DNA from 3 places in the Thermaerobacillus caldiproteolyticus genome. Region 1 is predicted to be linked to each of the others. Evidence: a T-box and tRNA genes for the amino acid it is inferred to sense, from the RefSeq annotation. Region 1 holds a T-box; the other regions hold tRNA genes.
What was found. The T-box of region 1 lies ahead of argS (arginine--tRNA ligase). A T-box ahead of a tRNA ligase gene usually reads a tRNA of that ligase, here a tRNA-Arg.
Positions count from the first base shown of each region.

Region 2: it encodes a tRNA-Arg, which carries the amino acid that the T-box ahead of argS (arginine--tRNA ligase) is inferred to sense. The anticodon was not compared.
Region 3: it encodes a tRNA-Arg, which carries the amino acid that the T-box ahead of argS (arginine--tRNA ligase) is inferred to sense. The anticodon was not compared.

Region 1 covers NZ_CP064060.1:3,382,581-3,386,788, forward strand. Annotated here, with positions in the region: partial or broken gene ISX45_RS17010 (IS1595 family transposase) at 1-711, opposite strand, end outside; gene argS (arginine--tRNA ligase) at 1,347-3,035, opposite strand; T-box leader at 3,077-3,295, opposite strand; gene ISX45_RS17020 (undecaprenyldiphospho-muramoylpentapeptide beta-N-acetylglucosaminyltransferase) at 3,341-4,208, opposite strand, start outside.
Region 2 covers NZ_CP064060.1:2,309,663-2,313,870, reverse strand. Annotated here, with positions in the region: gene ISX45_RS11580 (GerMN domain-containing protein) at 1-772, shown strand, start outside; gene rph (ribonuclease PH) at 857-1,630, shown strand; gene ISX45_RS11570 (XTP/dITP diphosphatase) at 1,627-2,232, shown strand; gene ISX45_RS11565 (metallophosphoesterase family protein) at 2,239-2,748, shown strand; tRNA gene ISX45_RS11560 (tRNA-Arg) at 2,975-3,048, shown strand; gene ilvE (branched-chain-amino-acid transaminase) at 3,323-4,208, shown strand, end outside.
Region 3 covers NZ_CP064060.1:2,724,105-2,728,312, reverse strand. Annotated here, with positions in the region: gene ISX45_RS13780 (gluconeogenesis factor YvcK family protein) at 1-252, shown strand, start outside; gene whiA (DNA-binding protein WhiA) at 328-1,290, shown strand; gene ISX45_RS13770 (HPr family phosphocarrier protein) at 1,311-1,568, shown strand; gene clpP (ATP-dependent Clp endopeptidase proteolytic subunit ClpP) at 1,638-2,228, opposite strand; tRNA gene ISX45_RS13760 (tRNA-Arg) at 2,469-2,540, shown strand; gene rpoN (RNA polymerase factor sigma-54) at 2,732-4,030, shown strand; gene ISX45_RS13750 (glutaredoxin family protein) at 4,042-4,208, shown strand, end outside.

The DNA of each region.
Region 1 (4,208 bases):
ACTTGATGAGATAATGCTTCAAGACTTTCTCTTTTGCGTAAATCTTAATAAGTTCTCCAAGCATTTGTAACCAATACATTATCGCTATGAAGTTTAGAGATGATGGCTTTGTCCTCTTGAGTTTTTAACCCATACAAGTCACTTTGGATACCGTGGATGTGGCTCGGTCACGAGCCGCAAGAACACTACTAATACCTCGATGTTTTGATTTACCACGCGTTGGCGAGACTTGCAAGCTGTAACATCATGTTTGCCTTTTTGGGAGTAAGAAAGTAGGTTTCATCCACTTCAACGATACCTTCAAATTGCTCGAAGTCTATTTGTTTTAACGCATTGAGCAGCTTGTAAAAAGCGTAACTCAAGTAACCCCTACGATTTCGGCAGATTTTCGTAGAGAATATCCCTTAATCATAAGCAATCCACTCATTGTTTTTACGAGTGCGATAGAGAGCAGTATGTGGCATATCAATTAAACGTTTTGCGACAACACTTGCATTTATAGCGTTGGCGACCATTGTATTTCCCGAAACGGACAACGAACTCACTTGCACAATGAGGACATTCAACTCCTCCTTGAAGCGAATTTCATGCAATTTATCAATCAGCCGGTCACCGACAGAACATAGCGTTTAAGCCATTGCTCGGCTTCCTTTTTTTGCGTAGGATCAATGTGCCTAAGAATTTAAGCAAGTTGTTGAATAACTTACTTATGCCCCTGCTAACCTCCTCGAAGCGTTCGTGTTCATTGGTTATAACATATTTTAGAAAATAATTGCCTTTAACAGAATCTAACTAAACGATGCTCCATTAACGGCATATGGTGGCGATGATCCCATCACTGCTTTAAAAAACTGCTCCCGAACCTTCGAGGCATGTCTATAGCTGCCATGAATGATTGTTTATTTCCTTATATTTTCATCGTATGAGCTGGTATTGTGTCATCGACGTGTGAACATCTCCAACTCTATATATCTGAAATAATTGCTCTTTGGTTATGGGGATAGCCTAATCATTTCTTGAATTGAATGGAGAATGTCGATACTCGTGTAATGATCGTTGGAGGGAGTGGCGATTTTTCGAGAGGTTCTGATACAGCCGAAGATATAAATGCTTACTATCTAACTATACAGGTGGTATTTGGACAAATCGGGTTGATCGAATGGCTCCTTTATTTCAGAAAAGAAAATAATATTTTTTGAATAACTTCACTATTATGGTCCGCTTATCTATAAGTTCATGTTAAATGCTATATCCTTTATAAACTTCTGGCGCTTCTTATAGTCTCAAACATGGCATCTATATTTTACAGATGCCATGTTTGTTTTTTAGGATGTTCCCGCTCTTGCCTACATTTGTTCCGGCGTCTCAATTCCTAATAGCCGTAATCCTTCTTTTAATACAATGGCTGCCGCCTGAACCAAGGCAAGGCGCGAGTTCAGTTCTTCATCTTTGACAAGGATTTTTGTGTGGGCGTAATAGCTGTTAAACGCTTGGGCCAAATCGATGACATATTTAGCAATCAAAGAAGGATCGAGATGTTCGTACGCTTTTTCAATCACACTCGGGAAGGAAGCAAGCAGTTTGACAATTTTCCAACTTTCTTCTGTAGTTAGTCCGTGAATGGTGTTTGTCACTGCTGTTTGAGCGTTTCGAAGAATGGAACAGGATCTTGCGTACGTATATTGCACATATGGCCCTGTTTCGCCTTCGAATTTCAGCATGTCTTCAAGTGAAAATTCAATATTGCTCGTTCGTTCATGTTTTAAATCATAAAAGATGACCGCGCCAACACCGACTTGGCGTGCCACTTCTTCTTTGTTTTCTAAACCTGGGTTTTTTGCTGCGATATTTTGTTTTGCCAGCGCGATCGCTTCCTTGAGGGCATCTTCAAGCAAAATCACGCGGCCTTTTCTCGTTGACATCTTTTTGCCGTCCTTTAACATGAGACCAAAAGGGACGTGAACCATCGTTTTTGCCCAATCGAAACCAAGCTTTTCGAGCACGGAGAACACTTGTTGAAAATGAAGGCTTTGTTCACGTCCGACGACATAAAGGGCTTTAGCAAACTGGTATGTTTCATAACGGTAAACTGCTGCCGCTAAATCACGAGTTGCGTATAATGTCGCTCCGTCTGATTTTTTAATGAGGCAAGGCGGCAATTCTTTTTCGTCAAGCCGAACAACCATCGCCCCATCCGATTCGCTTAATAAATTTTGTTCCTCAAGCAAATGCACAATGTGCTCCATTTTGTCATTGTAAAATGCTTCTCCGTTGTAGGAGTCAAACGAAACACCCAGCAATTCGTAGATGCGGGAGAAGTCTTTTAAAGACTCATCACGAAACCATTTCCAGATCCGGTGTGCTTCCTCGTTACCGTCTTCCAGCTTTTTAAACCATGCCCGTCCTTCACTTTCAAGCTGTTTGTCTGTTTCTGCCTCTTCATGAAATTTTACGTAGAGGCTGAACAGCTCCTTAATGGGATTTTCTTTAATTTTGCTTTCATCGCCCCATCGTTTATAAGCAGCAATTAATTTGCCGAATTGTGTGCCCCAGTCGCCTAGATGATTAATTCTTACTGCCTTGTAGCCGCATTTTTCGGCGATGTTGGCGATGGCGCTTCCGATAACGGTGGAGCGGAGATGTCCCATGGAAAACGGTTTGGCGATGTTCGGTGAAGAAAAATCAAGGACAATTGTTTGTTCTTTCCCAAATGATAAATCGCCATAATGGCTGCCTTGTTGTAAAATGGCTTCAACGACTTGCTTGCTGACAGCAGCTTTGTCTAAAAAGACATTTACATAAGCACCTTTTGCTTCGACCTTCTCAAATAATGGATCATTCATTTTTACGGCAAGCTCTTCGGCGATGAGAGCAGGAGACTTTCGAAACGCTTTTGCCAGCGTAAAGCAAGGAAATGCTAAATCTCCATGAGATGCATATTTTGGAGTTTCAATCAGTTCATATGCTTGTTGTTCAGTAAGCTGTTCGTCAAGTGAATCAGCGATGCGTTTGGCAAAATAGACCTTATAGTTCATGTTTCCTCCTCCTTTGAATTAAACAAAAAAGCCCGTCTCTTGATAGAGACGAGCTCGTCACCCGCGGTACCACTCTGATTGTTCGATATGAACCAGCTTTTGTTGTTAACGAGGGAGTTCCCCGGCCAGTCCTACTGACCAATCGGCGTTCAGACAAGCATCTCCGAAGGGCGCTTCATTATATAGTCCGCATCAGGCTTCCACCATCCCTGACTCGCTGGAGCTTTCTATATAACTACTCTCTTCGTCATCGAATTGGGTATTGACTTTTTTAGTATTATAATCATTTTTCCGGATTTTTCAAGTTACTTTTTGCTTGATTCGTTAATCAATGCAAGGAGTTTGTTTAACGCATCGTTTGCCTCGGACTTATTCATATTATCAATGTATTTCTGTCTGCCTCGGTATAAATGATAAATGGCTTTTAATAACGATTCGTTTGTCAGTTCTTCTTCCAACAGTACTTCGGCGTATCCCGATTTTTGAAAGGAACGGGCATTTAAAATTTGGTCACCGCGGCTTGCCCCTTTCGGAAGGGGAATGAGAAGCATCGGCTTTCTCAATGTAAGAAATTCAAAAATCGAGTTTGATCCGGCGCGTGATAACACGATGTCCGCCATCGCCATCAGATGAGGCAGTTCTTCGTGGACATACTCGAACTGTTTATATCCTTTTTCATTCGCAAATTGAGCGTCGACATTTCCTTTTCCGCAAATATGAACAATTTGGAAATCCGAAAGAAGTGTTTGTAGATTGGCACGCAATGCGTCATTAATGCGTTTTGACCCTAAACTTCCACCCATGACAAGAAGAACGGGCTTTCCTTTTTGAAACTGACAATACTCAAATCCTTGATTAGCATCTCCTTTTTTTAATTCTTCGCGCACGACCGCTCCTACGTATACACCTTTATGTTCCTTGACATGACGGAGCGTTTCTGGAAATGTAACACATATTTTTGTCGCAAACGGCATCGCGATTTTGTTGGCAAGTCCCGGTGTAATATCGGATTCGTGAATGATGGTAGGAATGCCATTTAACCAAGCTCCGATGATTACGGGGACGGAGACAAATCCGCCTTTGGAAAACACGATGCTTGGCTTTTCTTTTTTCATAATTTGGTACGCTTGAAGCGTTCCTTTGATGACCTTGAACGGGTCCTTAAAATTGTTC
Region 2 (4,208 bases), 1.1 Mb from region 1:
ATATTTGGTCGAAGGCGGACCTGTTTCTGAACTATTACCGAACGGGTTCCGAGCCGTACTGCCGGCGGATACGCGAGTACTGGGAGTCAAGCTTGAAAAAGATGGGACCATTATTGCTGATTTTTCCCCGGAGTTTGCTAATTATAAACCGGAAGATGAAAAGAAAATTTTGCAAGCCATTACATGGACATTAACGCAATTCGATAATGTTAAGAAAGTAAAAATTCGCATTAATGGTTATGACCAAACCGTCATGCCAGTGAATAAAACGCCGATTCAAGATGGCGTAAGCCGTGAAGATGGAATTAACATGGATACAAGCGGAGTTGTCGACATTACGAATACTCACCCGGTTACAGTCTATTTTTTGGCGCAACAAGGGGAACATACTTACTATGTGCCGGTTACACGGCGCGTTTCGAATAAAGAAAAAGATGATATTGTCGCTGTTGTCAATGAGTTGATTAAGGGGCCGAGTTATGGAGATGGACTTGTGAGCGATTTTCAACCGGATGTACAGTTAGTAGGAAAGCCAAAATACGAAGACGGGAAAGTTACGTTGAACTTTAACGATGCCATTTACGGAAGCAATAAGAAAAATGTCATTTCCGATCATGTTTTAAATTCACTTGTTCTTTCACTCACTGAACAAAAAGGTGTTGAAAGTGTGGCGGTTACCGTCAACGGCAAAGCGAATCTTGTGAAAGAAGACGGAAAAGCACTTTCCGAGCCGGTGACAAGACCAGAAAATGTGAATACAGGTAGTTTTTAATGCTATACTATGATATAAAAAGAGGTAGGCTATCACGCCACCTCTTTCTATTTATATTGTGCACTTCATTAAGGGGGCTTTTTCATGAGAGTCGATGGAAGAGAAAACAAACAGCTGCGGCCAGTACATATTGAAACGCATTTTATTAAACATGCAGAAGGCTCTGTGTTTATTACGGTTGGGGATACAAAGGTCATTTGTACGGCGAGCATTGATGATAAAGTGCCGCCATTTATGCGTGGTGGGGGAAAAGGATGGATTACTGCCGAATATGCGATGTTACCACGTGCCACAGAGCAACGAAATGTACGTGAATCAAGCAAAGGGAAAGTTTCTGGACGCACGATGGAAATTCAGCGTCTTATTGGTAGGGCGCTTCGTTCTGTCGTAGATTTAGAAAAACTTGGAGAGAAGACGATCTGGATTGATTGTGATGTTATTCAAGCGGATGGTGGTACGCGTACAGCGTCGATTACGGGAGCATTTGTTGCGATGGTACTAGCGTTTGCAAAATTGGTAGAAGAAAAACGATTGGCGGAGATTCCTGTTACCGATTTTCTTGCTGCTACATCAGTGGGAATCGATCCGCAACACGGTGTCATTCTTGATTTAAATTATGCTGAAGATTCGCAAGCAGAAGTAGATATGAACGTCGTCATGACGGGGGCAGGCCATTTTGTTGAAATTCAAGGAACAGGAGAAGAAGCAACGTTTTCACGCGAGCAATTAAACGAGCTATTAGAGACAGCAGAACTAGGAATTCGACAACTTATCGATATTCAAAAGGAAATATTGGGATCATTAGCAGAACAAATTGGTGCCAAAATGAGCACAGAGGAGAGAGTGAAAGAAGCATGAAAGAAGTCATTATTGCGACGAAAAATGCGGGAAAAGCAAAGGAATTTCAAACATTACTTGCGAAAAAAGGAGTTGAGGTAAAATCTTTATTAGATTTTCCTCATTGTCCGGATGTGGAAGAAACGGGACATACATTCGCCGAAAACGCGATATTAAAAGCGGAAACGATGGCAGAGTATTTTCATACAATGGTCATTGCGGATGATTCTGGATTATCGATTGATGCGCTTGGCGGAAGACCTGGGGTGTATTCGGCACGCTATGCTGGCGAGGAAAAAGATGATCAAGCCAACATTGCCAAAGTATTAGAGGAGCTCAAAGAAGTTCCGTTGGAAAAGAGAACGGCTCGCTTCCATTGTGCGCTAGCTGTAGCCATGCCTCACCGTCGCACTGTCGTAGTTGAGGGAACGTGTGAAGGATATATTACAGAAGAGCCAAGAGGAGAAAATGGATTTGGATACGATCCAATTTTTTATGTTCCGCAAAAAGGAAAAACGATGGCGGAATTGACAAAGGAAGAAAAGAACGAAATTAGCCATCGCGCCAATGCTCTAGCTAAACTAGAAAAGCAGTGGAATGAAATTATCAATAACGGGGAGTAAAGAGAAATGAAAGTGCTCATTGCAAGCGATAGCCATGGATTGACCAAAGAGTTAATCGAAATCAAACAACGATATCATAACGAAGTAGACGCATTGATTCATTGTGGTGATTCCGAACTACCAGCAGATTGCGCAGAATTGGAAAGTTTTTTGTATGTTCGAGGTAATTGTGATTTTACCACCGAATTTCCAAAAGAACGCATAGAAGAGATTCAAGGAGTTCGCTTTTTTATTACGCATGGTCATCTTTATAATGTAAAAATGACGCTTATGAACCTATATTATCGTGCTCAAGAAACGGGAGCAAAAGTTGTTTGTTTTGGGCATTCCCATATTGCAGGGGCAGAGATGATTCATGATATTCTCTTCATTAACCCTGGGAGCATTGCCCTGCCGCGGATGAGAAAAGAAAAAACATATGCTTTGTTGCAAATGGACAACGGACAGGCAACGGTGCAATTTTACGACATCAATGGACAAGAAGTATCATCCTTAACAAAATCATTCACATTTTGAGCGAGAAATGACCTCTCGCTCCTTTTTATATCTTGACTTTATAGAGATGCTCCCCTATAATAAAAAATGTCTTTGGAACGTCGTAGTAACTCATCTGGATAAAGCACGATCGAATCCCCTCCCTGAGAGATAGCTACATCGTACCGCTTAAACTGCTTCTTGAATCATCTTTCTGAGAGGAAGCGGGACGAAATGCGGTGAGACTACTTCGTACATTGAATATCATGTCCCAGTAGCTCAGCTGGATAGAGCAGCGGCCTTCTAAGCCGTCGGTCGGGAGTTCGAATCTCTCCTGGGACGCTTAAAGCCTTTCTTTCCTTACTTAGGAAAGAAAGGCTTTTTATTAGATCTTTTAATGTTGCTTCCCCTTTTCATAAAAAATTTTCTCGCTAGCTCATCCCTTGATTTCATCGTAATGTAAGCGTATACAAATAGTCTAACGAATCTAAATATTCAAAAAATAGTATTGACTCTCCTTTGTTTTGGGATTATTATAATTTTCAAATAAATCAAAAGAATAAAAACAGTACACCCACAAAGAGGGCTCACTTAGCAAGGGAAGAGGGGAAAAACGTTGAGTGAACAATGGATTTTTTTAAACGGTGAATTTGTCACAAAAGAAAACGCCAAAATTTCTGTATATGATCATGGTTTTTTGTATGGAGATGGAGTGTTCGAAGGAATTCGTGTCTATAGCGGCAATGTTTTTCGTCTGCAAGAACATATTGACCGCCTTTATAATTCCGCTAAATCAATTTTATTAACAATTCCTTACTCAAAAGAAGAGATGACGGACATCATTGTTCAAGCTGTTCAAAAAAATCAGTTTCAAGACGCATATATTCGCGTTGTTATCTCAAGAGGTATCGGTGATTTAGGACTTGATCCGTACAAATGTCAGAAACCTCAAGTTGTTGTCATTGTCGAGCCATTGGCAATCTTCCCAAAACATTTATATGAAACAGGGATTGAAGTGGTGACAGTACCAACAAGAAGAAACCGTTCAGACGTTCTCAGTCCAAAAGTCAAATCGCTGAACTATTTAAATAACATCCTTGTAAGAATTGAGGCACATTTGGCAAATGTGAGCGAGGCGTTAATGTTAAATGATCAAGGATATGTGGCAGAAGGATCGGGTGACAATGTGTTTATCGTCAAGAATGGTGTTCTTTATACGCCGCCTGGATACGTTGGGGCTCTTGAAGGAATTACACGTGATGCGATTATAGATATTGCCCGTGAGCTTGGCTATGTTGTTAAAGAAGAGCCGTTTACTCGCCATGATGTGTATACGGCGGACGAAGTCTTTCTAACAGGAACAGCAGCTGAAGTGATTGCGGTTGTGAAAGTTGACGGTCGCGTCATTGGCGATGGAGTACCCGGACAGCATACGAAGCGATTGCTTGAAGCGTTCAGACAGCGCGTCGTTTCTGAAGGAGTTAAAGTATATCAACCGAATG
Region 3 (4,208 bases), 660 kb from region 1:
GTGAAAGCGCTATATGCTCATATGGGTTGCGCTTTTTTAGATATGATTGTTGTGAACAGCGGACATATTCCAGAGGAGATTCAACAGCGTTACGCCGAAGAGTTAGCAGAACCGGTCAAGGATGATAGTGAAAAATTAACGGAATTAGGGCTGACGGTCATTCGTGACCATATCGTTAGCTACGAAGATCAAGTCATTCGTCATGACACAAAAAAAGTTGCGTCATTGCTTGTTTCACTGTTACCAACATAATCCTTCCAGCTCTACCGAATCCTTTTAGCACCTCCTTCTTCCTCTTTGCAAACAATGAATACGGAGGTGGCAACGATGTCGTTTGCGTCGGAAACGAAAAAAGAATTAACGAGCCTTGAAGTGAAACCTTGCTGTTTGAAAGCAGAATTATCCGCGCTTTTGCGCATGAATGGTTCGCTCTCTTTTTCGAATCGAAGAGTAACCGTTGATGTGCAAACGGAAAACGCGGCGATTGCCCGAAGAATTTACACGCTAATGAAAAAAGGATATTCCGTTACAGTAGAGTTATTAGTCCGCAAAAAAATGCGGTTAAAGAAAAATAATGTGTATATCGTTCGAGTAGTAGAAGGTGCTCGTGAGCTGTTAGAGGATTTGAAAATATTGGAGGAAGATTTTTCTCTTATTCGCGTCATTTCTCCCGAGCTCGTCAAAAAGAAATGCTGTAAACGCGCGTATTTGCGTGGCGCGTTTCTAGCGGGAGGCTCGGTCAATAACCCGGAAACCTCATCGTATCATCTTGAAATTTTTTCGCTATATAAGGAACATAGCGATTCATTATGTGAATTAATGAACAGTCACTTTTTTCTCAATGCCAAAACGTTAGAACGAAAAAAAGGGTTTATTACGTATTTAAAAGAGGCGGAAAAAATTGCTGAGTTCTTAAATATTATTGGCGCTCATCAAGCGCTGCTTCGATTTGAAGATGTCCGGATTGTTCGTGATATGAGAAACTCAGTAAACCGCCTTGTTAACTGTGAAACAGCGAATTTAAATAAAACAATTGGTGCAGCTCTTCGGCAAATCGAAAACATTCGCTACATTGATGAAACGATCGGTCTAAGCGCGCTTCCAGAAAAATTGCGGGAAATTGCTGAATTAAGAATTAATTACCAAGATGTTACGTTAAAAGAACTAGGTGAAATGGTATCCGGAGGAAAGATAAGCAAATCAGGAATCAATCATCGATTAAGGAAAATTGATGAGATTGCCGAAAAACTACGGGCTGGTCAACCAATTGATTTTCATAAATCACTTTAGAGTGAAGGGGAGACAGGAATATGGTGGAAAAACAAGTGGAAGTGTTGCTAAAAACGGGATTACAGGCACGTCCAGCCGCGTTATTCGTACAAGAAGCAAACCGGTTTTCGTCGGATATTTATTTAGAGAAAGACGGAAAAAAAGTCAACGCAAAAAGTATTATGGGATTAATGAGCTTGGCAATCAGTTCAGGGTCTGTCATTACACTCATTGCTGATGGTCCGGATGAAAAAGAAGCGCTTGAAGCGTTAGCTAAGTACGTACAAAACGAAGGATAATAAATCGATAAAAACGAGGCTGTTCCCACATAAAAAGAGAACAGCCTCATTCGTTAATAAAAACGTCGATTATTTTTCATCGACTCTTGTTAAGACACGGTCAATTAATCCATATTCTTTTGCTTTTTCCGCTGTCATAAAGTTATCACGGTCGGTGTCTCGTTCGATGACTTCAATTGGTTGTCCTGTGTTCTCGGAAAGGATACGATTTAATTTATCGCGTAAGAAAAGAATGCGTTTAGCAGCAATTTCGATTTCTGTCGCTTGACCTTGCACGCCTCCAAGAGGTTGGTGAATCATGATTTCGCTATTTGGTAAAGCGAATCGTTTTCCTTTTGCTCCTGCTGCAAGCAAAAATGCACCCATGGATGCAGCCATTCCAATGCAAATCGTTGATACATCAGGCTTAATAAATTGCATTGTGTCATAAATCGCCATTCCTGCTGTAATCGAACCGCCTGGGCTGTTAATGTAAAGAGAGATATCCTTTTCTGGATCTTCTGCGGCTAAAAATAAAAGCTGCGAAACGATCGAGTTGGCCACATGGTCATCAATTTGGCTACCGAGAATAATAATGCGGTCTTTTAACAAACGGGAGTAAATGTCATATGCGCGTTCACCGCGACTTGTTTGCTCAATAACTGTAGGAATTAAATTCATGGAACTTCCTCCTTTACCAATCGGTTAAAATCGTATGTATTTTTATGATACATAATTGGTCAATGAAGGTCAAACAAAACCTCCTGCCCTTACTTCATTATTATTCGTTATGACTCATCTTCATCCCTTTTTTCATCATATCCGCTTTTCTATTTTTTAAACACATTTTCCTCTTGCAAAAAAGAATAATCTTCACTATAATTGAATGTGCAACTAAACGCCATGTCCTCGCAACACCATGCCCTCGTAGTGTAGTGGATAGCACGAGAGATTCCGGTTCTCTTAGCGTGGGTTCGAATCCTGCCGAGGGCGTATAACCTGAGAAAGACCTATCACCGTGAGTGATAGGTCTTTCTTTTTTGGAAAGTGTACGAATATATATATTGTATAGATAGTTGGGAACGTTCAAAGCAGTACTAATATAGATCGTTTTCTTACAATTCATTACCATATACGCCTGGTGCAGGTTGATGTACAATAAATGGAGAAGGAGGCGTGCGACTATGAGAGCGGAATTACTCCAAGAACAACGGCTAAGGCTTTCATTGACAAAAGAATTAACACAAGCGATTGAGCTATTGCAGTATTCCACTCTGGAATTGCGATCGTTTCTGTACGAACAGTCGCTGGATAATCCGTTTCTTGAAATTAACGATCATAAACCGGGGCAATCATATAAATCTTTGTCTCATCAAGAAAAGCGAAACGTGATTGAAAATATAAGCGTTCGTTCTGAAACGCTAACTTCTTATTTATTGTCTCAGCTTCATTCGATGTCGCTGTCCCCAAAAACTAGACACATTCTTCGTTATTTAATTAATTCACTTGATGATGCCGGCTATTTGCGTACGGATATGAAGGATGTTGCCGCTCATTTAGCCGTCTCTGAAGATGAAGTAGAAGAAGCGGTTCAGTTGTTACAATCGCTTGAGCCTGCCGGTGTGGGGGCACGCAGTTTGCAAGAGTGTTTATACCTCCAATTACAACGTTTACCGGAGCGGAATTTATTAGCGGAGCAAATTGTGTCACAGCATTTTTCACTGTTCGTGGAGAAAGCTTGGAAAGCATTATCTAAACAATTGCATGTGGACATTACCGATTTGCAGCAAGTCTGGGATTTAATTCGCACCCTTGAACCTCGCCCAGGCAGCCATTATACAAAAATTGAACCGCATTTTATTGTGCCGGATTTCGTCATCGAACGCTCTGAAGAAGGCTTGCGCCTTCTATTTAATGACGAGATTCTCCCAGAATTAATATGGAACCGTGAATATGAAAAGAAACTCGCTTGTCGGCAAGATGAACAAGTTGAATTATTCATCAAAGAAAAATATCGTCAATTTCTTTGGCTGACGAAAAGCTTAGAACAGCGTAAGCAAACGTTAGTGAGCGTTATGAAAGAAATTTTGGAAAGGCAAAAACAATGTTTCGAAAAAGGCTTAACCGCTTTAAAGCCTTTGACTATGCGTGAAATTGCGGATGCCCTTAACATTCATGAATCGACGGTAAGCCGTGCTGTGAAAAATAAATATGTACAAACACCGTTTGGCACGGTAGAGCTCCGGTACTTTTTTACGAGTTCGCTTTCTTCTGTAAGCGCTGACGAAGAGGCCTCTGCTACCAAAACAAAAGCGTTGATTAAGCAGCTCATTGAAGCCGAAAACAAGCGAGAACCTTTATCCGACCAAAAGATTGCTGATATGTTGCATGAACAGCATGGTATTGCGATTTCACGACGAACAGTCGCGAAATATCGCGAGCAGCTCTATATCCCATCATCAGCCAAACGAAAACAGTATTAGGAAGTGAAATCATGGTAGTCAATCTTTACTCAAAAGTCGATTGTCCTTTATGCGAAAAAGCGAAAGCAGTCTTGCAAGAGTTGCAAAAAGAGTACGATTTTCAAATCAATGAAATTGATATTTACAGCGACGATGCATTATTAGAAAAATACCAGTTAATGATTCCGGTCGTCGAAAT